One region of the Micromonospora sp. CNZ295 genome, then DNA from elsewhere that is predicted to be linked to it. Evidence: riboswitches for the same ligand, from Rfam matches in the RefSeq annotation. Region 1 holds a riboswitch; the other holds the start of a gene.

Region 1 (4,408 bases):
GCTCCCCGGCGGCGAGCAGCCGGGCCACCACCTCGACCGTGATCTGCTGGGCCAGCAGGGCCGCGGTGATCGACGACACCGCCCCCACGGCGCCGCCGCCGGGCAGCGGCAGGGTCGCGTCACCGTACGGGGCGCCGTTGTCGAGCACCACGTCGGCGAAGTCGGCGAGCTTGCGCCCCGACGGGTGGCGCGAGGCCATCCGTCCCGAGTGGTCGGCCGAGGTGATGGCGATCAGCCGGTGCCCCCTGTCCCGGACCAGCGAGGCGAACTCGACCATCGCCCCGTTGACGCCGGAGTTGGAGGCCAGCACGAAGATGTCCGCCGGGCGGACCGGCGCCAGGTCGTACAGCCGGTGCGCGACCGACGGGTCCCGCTCCAGGCGGGGACCGAGCAGGTCCGGCGACTCACCGCCGACGAGGACGAGATCTCGCAGCGCGATCCGGTTCGTCGGCACCAGACCGCCGGCCCGGCCGGCGATCTCCATCGCCAGCGCCTCCGAGTGACCCGTGCCGAACGCGTGCACCACCCCGTCGGCGCGCAGCGCGTCGGCGATCAGGTCGGCGGCCCGGCCCACCGCCTCCCGCTGGCTCGCCGCGACACGCTGCATGGTCGCGGTCACCACCGCCAGGAAGTCCTCGGCGCTAGGGGTCACGTCTCCGCCGTCCATCTCCGTCTCCCTCACCTCGGCCGCCGGCGCGGCGACATCCTCCAACCGCCGGCGCGGCGACATCCTCCAACCGCCGGCGCGGCCGGCACCCCTCAGCCGGCGCGGGCCAGGATCGCCTCGACCAGCGGCGCGGGCGCCGCGTCGGGAATCCAGTGGCTCACGCCGGTCAACTCGACGAACCGGTAATCGCCGGTCACGTGCGCCGCGCAGGCCGCGGCGGCGGTGCGGCCGATCGCGACGTCCCGGTCGCTCCAGACGTACGTCGTCGGCACCGGCACCGGCCCGACGGCCGCCAGGTCACCGCGGGACATCGCCCGGTACCAGTTCAAGGCCGCGGTGAGCGCGCCGGGGGCACGCATCGGCTCGGCGTACGCGGCCACCCGGTCGGCGTCGCCGACCCCGGAGAGCATCCGGCGCAGCCCGGCCGCCTTCAGCGCCAGCAGCGCCGTCTCCGCCTTGCCGGTCTGCCGGAACAGCAGCATGTACGCCGAGCGCGCCTTCTGCTGCGGGTCGTTCGCGAGGGCGTGCGCCATGGCGGCGGGGTGCGGCACGGAGACCGCGGTCAGCGTGCGTACCCGATCGGGGTGCGCCGCCGCGAGGGCCCAGCCGACGACCGCTCCCCAGTCGTGCCCGACCACGTGTGCCGCGTCGACGCCGAGGGCGTCCAGCACCGCCACCGCGTCGGCGACCAGCTCTCCCAGCCGGTACGCCTCGACCGCCGCCGGGCGGGCGCCGGGCGAGTAGCCGCGCTGGTCGAGCGCGTAGGTGCGCAGGCCGGCGGCGTGCAGGGCCGGCAGCACGTCGGCCCACTCCCCGCTGTGCTGCGGGAACCCGTGCAGCAGGAGCACGGGCGGACCGCCCTCCGGCCCACCGGCGCGTACGTCGAACGTGAGGCCCCGGGCGTCGATCCGCATGATCGGCAGCCTACCCAGCCCGGGCGGACGCCACCGGTCCCCGGTCCACCGGCCGGGACGCCCGCGCTGACCTGCGCGTAGATCACTTTGCCTGGTGATCTTCAAAGGTGTTAGCGTCATGGGACAACTTCACATCCGACAGGGGAGCGCACAGCGCTGAGAGTGCGGGCACCGCCCGCAGACCCTCGAACCTGATCTGGGTAATGCCAGCGCAGGGAGTTCGGTCGACCTCACAGCCGCGCCGCCGTCCGGGCACACCGGGCGCGGCGTGCGTCTTCTCCTGGTTCGGCGACCCGCGGCAACCGCCGCGGCACAGCACAAGGACTGGGAGGATTCGATGACCCAACCCACCACCACCCGATGGCGCACGGTCGACGTGATCGTGGCCGCCGTCATCGCCGTCGCCTTCGGCGTCATCTTCTGGGCCTGGGGCCTGCTCTGGCGGGCCGTCGACCCGGCGTTCGCCTTCTTCCCGGCGGGCCAGGCGATCATGTACGGCGTCTGGCTGATCCCGGCGGTCCTCGGCGGCCTGGTGATCCGCAAGCCCGGCGCGGCGCTGTTCTGCGAGGCGGTGGCCGCGACCGTCTCCGCGCTGCTGGGCTCCGAATGGGGCGGCGTCACCATCGTCCAGGGCCTGCTCCAGGGGCTCGGAGCGGAGTTGGCCTTCGCCGCGTTCCGCTACCGCTCCTTCCGGCTGCCCACGGCGGTGCTGGCGGGCGCGCTGACCGGCCTCGGCGCGGCGCTGTTCGACTTCTTCGTCTGGAACCACGAGTACGCGCTGGCCAGCTACCGCATCCCGTACGCGCTGCTCACGGTGGTCAGCGCCACGGTGGTCGCCGGTGCCGGGGCCTGGTACCTGACCCGCGCCCTGGCCGACACGGGCGTCCTGGACCGCTTCCCCGCCGGCCGCGAACGCGCGACGGTCTGACCCCCGCACCCGTGTTGATCATGAAGTTGTCGCCCCGTGGCACGGCGTGTCACGGGGACAATTTCATGATCAACGGGGTGGGGTGGGGCGGGGGGCCGGCGCGGTGAGCGAGGTCAGGCTGCGGGGGTTCGGGTGGCGGCACGCCGGCCGGAAACGGTGGGCGCTGCGCGACCTCGACCTGCGTATCGGGCACGGGGAACGGGTGCTGCTGCTCGGGCCGTCCGGTGCCGGCAAGAGCACGCTGCTCGCGGCGCTGGCCGGGCTGCTGCCCGACGACTCCGGTGAGCAGGAGGGCACCGTCGAGATCGACGGCCTCGACCCGCGCAAGGCCCGGGAGCGGGTCGGGCTGGTCTTCCAGGACCCGGAGACCCAACTGGTGATGGCCCGCTCCGGCGACGACGTCGCCTTCGGGCTGGAGAACCGCGGGGTGCCCGCCGAGGACATCTGGCCCCGGGTGGACGAGGCCCTGGGCCGGGTCGGCTTCCCGTACCACCGGGACCGCCCCACCGCCGCCCTCTCCGGCGGCGAGCAGCAGCGCCTCGCCCTCGCCGGGGTGCTCGCCCTGTGGCCGGGCCTGCTGCTGCTCGACGAGCCCACCGCGAACCTCGACCCGGCCGGGGCGACGCTGGTCCGGGACGCGATCGCCCGGGCGCTGGACGCCGACACCACCCTGATCCTCGTCGAGCACCGGGTGACCGAGGCGCTGCCCCTGGTCGACCGGGTGGTCGTGCTGGCGCCCGGCGGCGGCGTCCGGGCCGACGGCACGCCGGAGGCGGTCTTCGCCGCCCAGGGCGAGGCGCTCGCCGCCGACGGGGTCTGGGTGCCCGGGCGTCCGGTGCCGCCCCGGCGGGCCACCGCCCCGGCCGGCGACGCGCTGCTCAGCGCCGAAGGGCTCGGCCTGCCGCCCCGGCTGGGCGCGGTCGACCTGACGGTACGCGCCGGCGAGGCGCTCGCCGTCCTCGGACCCAACGGCGCCGGCAAGTCCACCCTGGCCCTGCTGCTGGGCGGGCTGCTCACCCCCGGAACGGGCCGGGTGGCCGCGACCGCCGAGCTGGCCGGTGGCGACACCCGCACTCCCCCGCACCGCTGGCGCGCCCCGGCGCTGGCCGGCAGGATCGGCTCGGTCTTCCAGGACCCCGAGCACCAGTTCCTCACGAACACGGTCTTCGACGAGCTGGCGCTGGGCCCACGCCGCGTCGGTCGGCCCGAGCCCGAGGTCCGCGGCACGGTCGACGCACTGCTGGACCGGCTACGGCTGGCGGCGCTCGCCGGCGCCAACCCGTACACCCTGTCCGGTGGCGAGGCGCGGCGGCTGAGCGTCGCGACCGCCCTGGCCACCGCGCCCCGCCTGCTCGTCTGCGACGAGCCCACGTTCGGCCAGGACCGGCGGACCTGGCTGGAGCTGGTGGACCTGTTCGCCGAGCTGCGTGACGCGGGGCACGGGCTGGTGACGGTGACCCACGACGCGGAGTTCGTCGCCGCGCTCGCCGACCGGCGGGTACGGCTGGAGCGCGCGCCGTGATCGGTCTCGAACCCGTCGCCCGGCCGGACGCCCCGCTCGCCCGGCGCAACCCGGTGGCGAAGCTCGCGGCGGCGCTGGTCTTCTCGATCGTCCTGATCGCGACCCTCGACCCGGTGGCGCCGGCCATCGCCATCGCCGTAGAGCTGGCCGTGCTGCCGCTGTTCGGGGTACGTCTGGGCGTGCTCGCCCGGCGGGCGTGGCCGCTGCTGCTGGGTGCGGTCGGCATCCTCGCCACGCTGGTGCTCTTCGCCGCGGACCGCTCCGGCCGGGTGCTCGCGGACGCGGGGCCGGTCGTGGTGACGACCGGTGTCCTGCTCACCGCGCTCGGGCTGGTGCTGCGCATGTTCGCGGTGGCGCTGCCCGGGGTGATCGTCTTC
Region 2 (4,408 bases), 5.8 Mb from region 1:
CGGCCCCGCCGGTGCCGAGGACCAGCCGCGAGGGGAACGCCACGCCAGCCAGCTCGAAGGTCACCCGGCTCACCCGCCCTGTGCGGCGCTGAGCACCTCGACCCGGTCGCCGTCGCTCAGCACGGTCGCCGACCAGCCGCCGCGCGGCACCACCTCGCCGTTGACCGCGACCGCCAGGCCACGTTCCTGCCCGGTGACCGCGCGGACCAGGTCGGCGACGGTCGAGCCGCTGGCCAGGCTGCGCCCGGCACCGTTAACGGTCAGTTCCATGGCTGTCCTCCTCGAGTGCGAACCGGTCCGGTGCGAAGGGAGCGAGCAGCGGGTCCGGCGTCCCGGTGACGATCAGGTCCGCGATCAGGTCGGCGGTGACCGGGGTGAGCACGATCCCGTGCCGGTGGTGCCCGGTCGCGGCGAGCACGTCCGGGCGGCCGGGCAGCGGACCGAGGATCGGCGCGTTGTCGGGGGTGCCCGGGCGCCGGCCGGCGAGCGTCTCCGCCAGGTCGTACTCGGCCAGCTCGGGCACCAGGTCGACGGCGGCCCGCAGCAACCGCAGCACGGCGCCGGCGGACACCGCGGTGTCGGCGCGCTCCTCGACGGTCGCCCCGACGACGACCTCCCCGCTGTCCCGGGGGACGAGGTAGACGTGTTCGCCGTCCGCGTACCCCCGGATGACGTGCCGGAAGCCCGGCGCGACGGCGCCGGGCGCGCGGAGCCGGAGCACCTGGCCCTTCACCGGGCGGACCGGTAGCCCGGTCAGCGCGGCGGCACCGCAGCCGGCGGCGACCACGGTGACGCGCGCGTCCACGTCGGACAGCCGGTCGACCGGCGCGGCCACCAGTGTGGCCCCGGCTCCCTCGGCGGCGGCCCGCAGCGCGGGCACCAGCAGCCGCGGATCCACCTGGTGGTCGGTAGCCGCGAGCGCGCCGCCACGCACGCGCGGCGCCAGCGCCGGTTCGCGGTCGCGTAGCTCGGAGGGGCGCAGCGGCGTCACCGGCAGGCCCAGCCCCTGTTGGTACGCCCACAGCCGGCGCGCCTCGGCCAGGTCGTCGGCGGTGAGCCCGACCACGAGGGTGCCCTCGGTCCGGTACCCGAGGTCGGCGCCGGACGCCTGGGCCAGCTCCGCGGCGAACGCGGGCCAGCGGGCGGCCGACTCGGTGAGCAGGCGGGTCAGCTGGTGCTCGCCGAAGTACGCCTCGGCGACCGGCGCGAGCATCCCGGCGGCGACGTGCGACGCGCCCGACCCGGGAGCCGGATCGTGGACGACGACGCGCAGCCCGCGTGCCGCGCACCGCCACGCGATGGCCAACCCGATCGGCCCCGCCCCCACCACCGCCACGTCGGGACGGGTGGCGCCACCGGCCGGACCGCCGGCGCTCAGCACGTCAGCGCCCCGAGCAGCTCAGCGGTGGCGCGGGCGGGGTCGGCGACCCCGGAGAGCGCGCCGACCACCGCCACCCCGTACGCGCCGGCGGCCCGCAGGGCGGGCACGTCCTGCGCCGTCACGCCCCCGATGGCGATCACCGGGACGTCCACCGCCCGGGCCACCGCCCGGACGCCGTCGGCGCCGATCGCCGCCGGCAGCCCGTCCTTCGTCGAGGTGGGCCGGTACGGCCCCACCCCCAGGTAGCTGGCCCCCGCGGCAACCGCCTCGGCGGCGGTGCCCGGATCGCGCGCGGTGGCGCCCAGCACCGCCACGGAACCGAGGACCGCGCGGGCCGCCCCGACCGGCAGGTCGTCGGCGCCGACGTGCCCGCCGGCGGCACCCACCGCCAGGGCCACGTGCAACCGGTCGTTCACCAGGCAGGTCGCCTCGTACCGGGCGCAGAGCGCGACCATCCGCCGGGCCAGGTCGTACGCCTCCCGGTCGGTCGCGTCGTCGGTCACCCGGACCTGGACGACCAGCTCGGCGCGGGCCACCGGCAGGGCGGCCCGAGCCACGGCGAGCGGTTCCCGCCCGGGACGGGTGTCGGTGATGAGATGCAGTCGCCCGAGAGACGGCACGGCAACACTCCTCCCTGCGCCGGCATTACCCGGATCAGGTTCGACGGTCGGGGGCTCACAGCCCCCCTCTCAGCCCGGTCCACCGGGCTCCCGTGGGTCACTTGCGCGTGTCACCGTACGACGGATTGCCGGATCCGCCAAGGGGGGCCCTCGTTTTCCCCGTCACTGTCCGATGACGACGGCCGGGGCAGCGCGTCACCGTCCCGTCACGCCATGCTGTCTGGATGCCCTCCGCGCCCCGCGTACCGCGCCGGCTCTCGTTCGTCCCGTTCCGCGGCAGCACCGCCATCGCGGACGGGCTACTCACCCGGGCGATGCTGCGCGGTCCGACCTGGCGACGCCTGCTCCCCGACGGGTACGTGCACCGGGACGCCCTGCGTACGCCCGATCACCGGCTCTGGTGCGACGCCGTCGCTCTCAACCCGCTCGAGACATCCCTGGCGTTCCACCCGTCGGGCGGCCTACGCCGGAGGCGGCCGGCGCAGGGGGCGGCGGGCGGCGGGCGGGTGTCGGCGTCGGGCGGCGGTGTGGCCTACCGGTCGAGGACGGCGCGCAGGGCTGCCTGGTCCTCGTCGGTCGGCTGCCAGGTGCCCGCCTCGGCGTTGGCGCGTACCTGCTCGGGCGTGGTGGCGCCGGCGATCACCGAGGTCACCGCCGGCTGGGCGGCGAGCCCGCCGATGGCCACCTGGAGCATCGTGAGCCCCCGCTCGGCCGCGTACGCCTCGATCGCCTCGATCGTGTCCCAGTCGGCGGCGGCGAATCGTGCCGCGTACCGGCCGCCACCGGCGAGACGGCTCCCGGCCGGGGGTGCCTCGCCGCGCCGGTACTTTCCGGTGAGCAGCCCGTTGGCCAGCGGGAAGAACGGCAGCATGCCGAGCCCGTACCGCTCGCACGCCGGGATCACCTCGGCCTCGACGCCGCGCTCCAGCAGCGAGTAGTGGTTCTGCGCGGAGATGAACCGGGGCCGCCCCTGGGACACGGCGGTCCAGTCGGCGTCGGCGATCTGCCAGCCGGCGAAGTTGGAGTTGCCCAGGTAGCGCACCTTGCCCGAGGTCACGAGGCTGTCCAGCGCAGCGAGCGTCTCGTCGATCGGGGTGCCCGGGTCCGGCTCGTGCATCTGATACAGGTCGATGTGGTCGGTGCCGAGCCGGCGCAGCGACGCCTCCACCGCCCGCATGATGTACCGGCGGGCGCCCCGTGCGCCGTGGTCCGGCCCGTTCAGCCCGTGCATGTCCATGCCGAACTTGGTGGCGACCACCACGTCGTCCCGGCGGCCCTGCAACGCCTGACCGAGCAGTTCCTCGGAGCTGCCCTGCGGTTCGCCGTAGATGTCGGCGGTGTCGAAGAAGTTGATGCCGGCGTCGAGCGCGGCGTCGACCACCGCCCGGGTGCCGTCGAGGTCGAGCTTGCGGCCGAAGTTGTTGCAGCCGACTCCGACCACGGACACCACGAGGCCGGAGTCGCCCAACCGGCGGTACGTCATCTCAGTCACGTGATCCACCCTATGCCGGCCGGGATCACCCGACGTCCCAGACCGGCTCGGGCACCTCCACCACCTCGTTGTCGCCACGGAACAGCAGGAACCGGTCGAACGAGCGGGTGAACCAGCGGTCGTGGGTCACCGCGACCACCGTCCCCTCGAACGCGGCCAGCCCCGCCTCCAGCGCCTCGGCCGAGGCCAGGTCGAGGTTGTCGGTCGGCTCGTCGAGCAGCAGCAGGGTCGCCCCGGACAGCTCCAGCAGCAGTACCAGGAAGCGGGCCTGCTGCCCGCCGGAGAGCGTGCCGAAGCGCTGGTCGCCCTGGCCGGCCAGCTCGTACCGGGACAGCGCCGCCATGGCCGCGTGCCGGTCCATGCCGGCCCGGTGTTCGTCACCGCGCCAGAGGATGTCGACCAGGGTCCGCTCCATCAGCTCCGGCCGGTCGTGGGTCTGCGAGAAGTGGCCGGGCCGGACCCGGGCGCCGAGCCGGGCCACCCCGTCGTGCGCGACCGGTGCCAGGGCTCCCGCGCCGTCCACCGGCCCGTTCGCCGGGTCGGGGTCGGTGCCGCCACGGGCGAGCAGGCGCAGGAAATGCGACTTGCCGGTCCCGTTGGCGCCGAGCACCGCCACCCGGTCGCCGTACCAGATCTCCAGGTCGAAGGGGTAGGTCAGGCCGTCGAGCTCCAGCTGTTCGCAGATCACCGCGCGCTTCCCGGTCCGCCCGCCGGTCAGGCGCATCCGGATGTCCTGGTCCTTCGGGGGTACGGGCGGCGGCCCGGCCTCCTCGAACTTGCGCAACCGGGTCTGCGCGGCCTGGTAGCGCGAGGCCATGCCGTCGTTGTACGCCGCCTTCTGCTTGTACATCAGCATCAGTTCGCGCAGCTTCTGGTGTTCCTCGTCCCACCGCTTGCGCAGCTCGTCGAGGCGGG

What was found. A riboswitch is a leader RNA that binds a small molecule or an ion and turns the genes downstream of it on or off. The one in region 1 is predicted to bind thiamine pyrophosphate.
Region 2: linked by a shared signal. The riboswitch ahead of EV376_RS01735 (thiamine phosphate synthase) and the one ahead of EV376_RS28830 (ECF transporter S component) in region 1 are both predicted to bind thiamine pyrophosphate.

The regions. Positions count from the first base shown of each region.
Region 1 is NZ_SHKZ01000001.1:6,200,967-6,205,374, forward strand. Features, by position in the region: gene EV376_RS28820 (SIS domain-containing protein) at 1-652, opposite strand, end outside; gene EV376_RS28825 (alpha/beta fold hydrolase) at 760-1,581, opposite strand; TPP riboswitch at 1,712-1,817, shown strand; gene EV376_RS28830 (ECF transporter S component) at 1,919-2,509, shown strand; gene EV376_RS28835 (ABC transporter ATP-binding protein) at 2,613-4,031, shown strand; gene EV376_RS28840 (CbiQ family ECF transporter T component) at 4,028-4,408, shown strand, end outside.
Region 2 is NZ_SHKZ01000001.1:383,393-387,800, forward strand. Features, by position in the region: gene EV376_RS01720 (thiazole synthase) at 1-73, opposite strand, end outside; gene thiS (sulfur carrier protein ThiS) at 70-270, opposite strand; gene thiO (glycine oxidase ThiO) at 254-1,381, opposite strand; gene EV376_RS01735 (thiamine phosphate synthase) at 1,375-2,001, opposite strand; TPP riboswitch at 1,996-2,104, opposite strand; gene EV376_RS01745 (aldo/keto reductase) at 2,534-3,502, opposite strand; gene EV376_RS01750 (ATP-binding cassette domain-containing protein) at 3,519-4,408, opposite strand, start outside.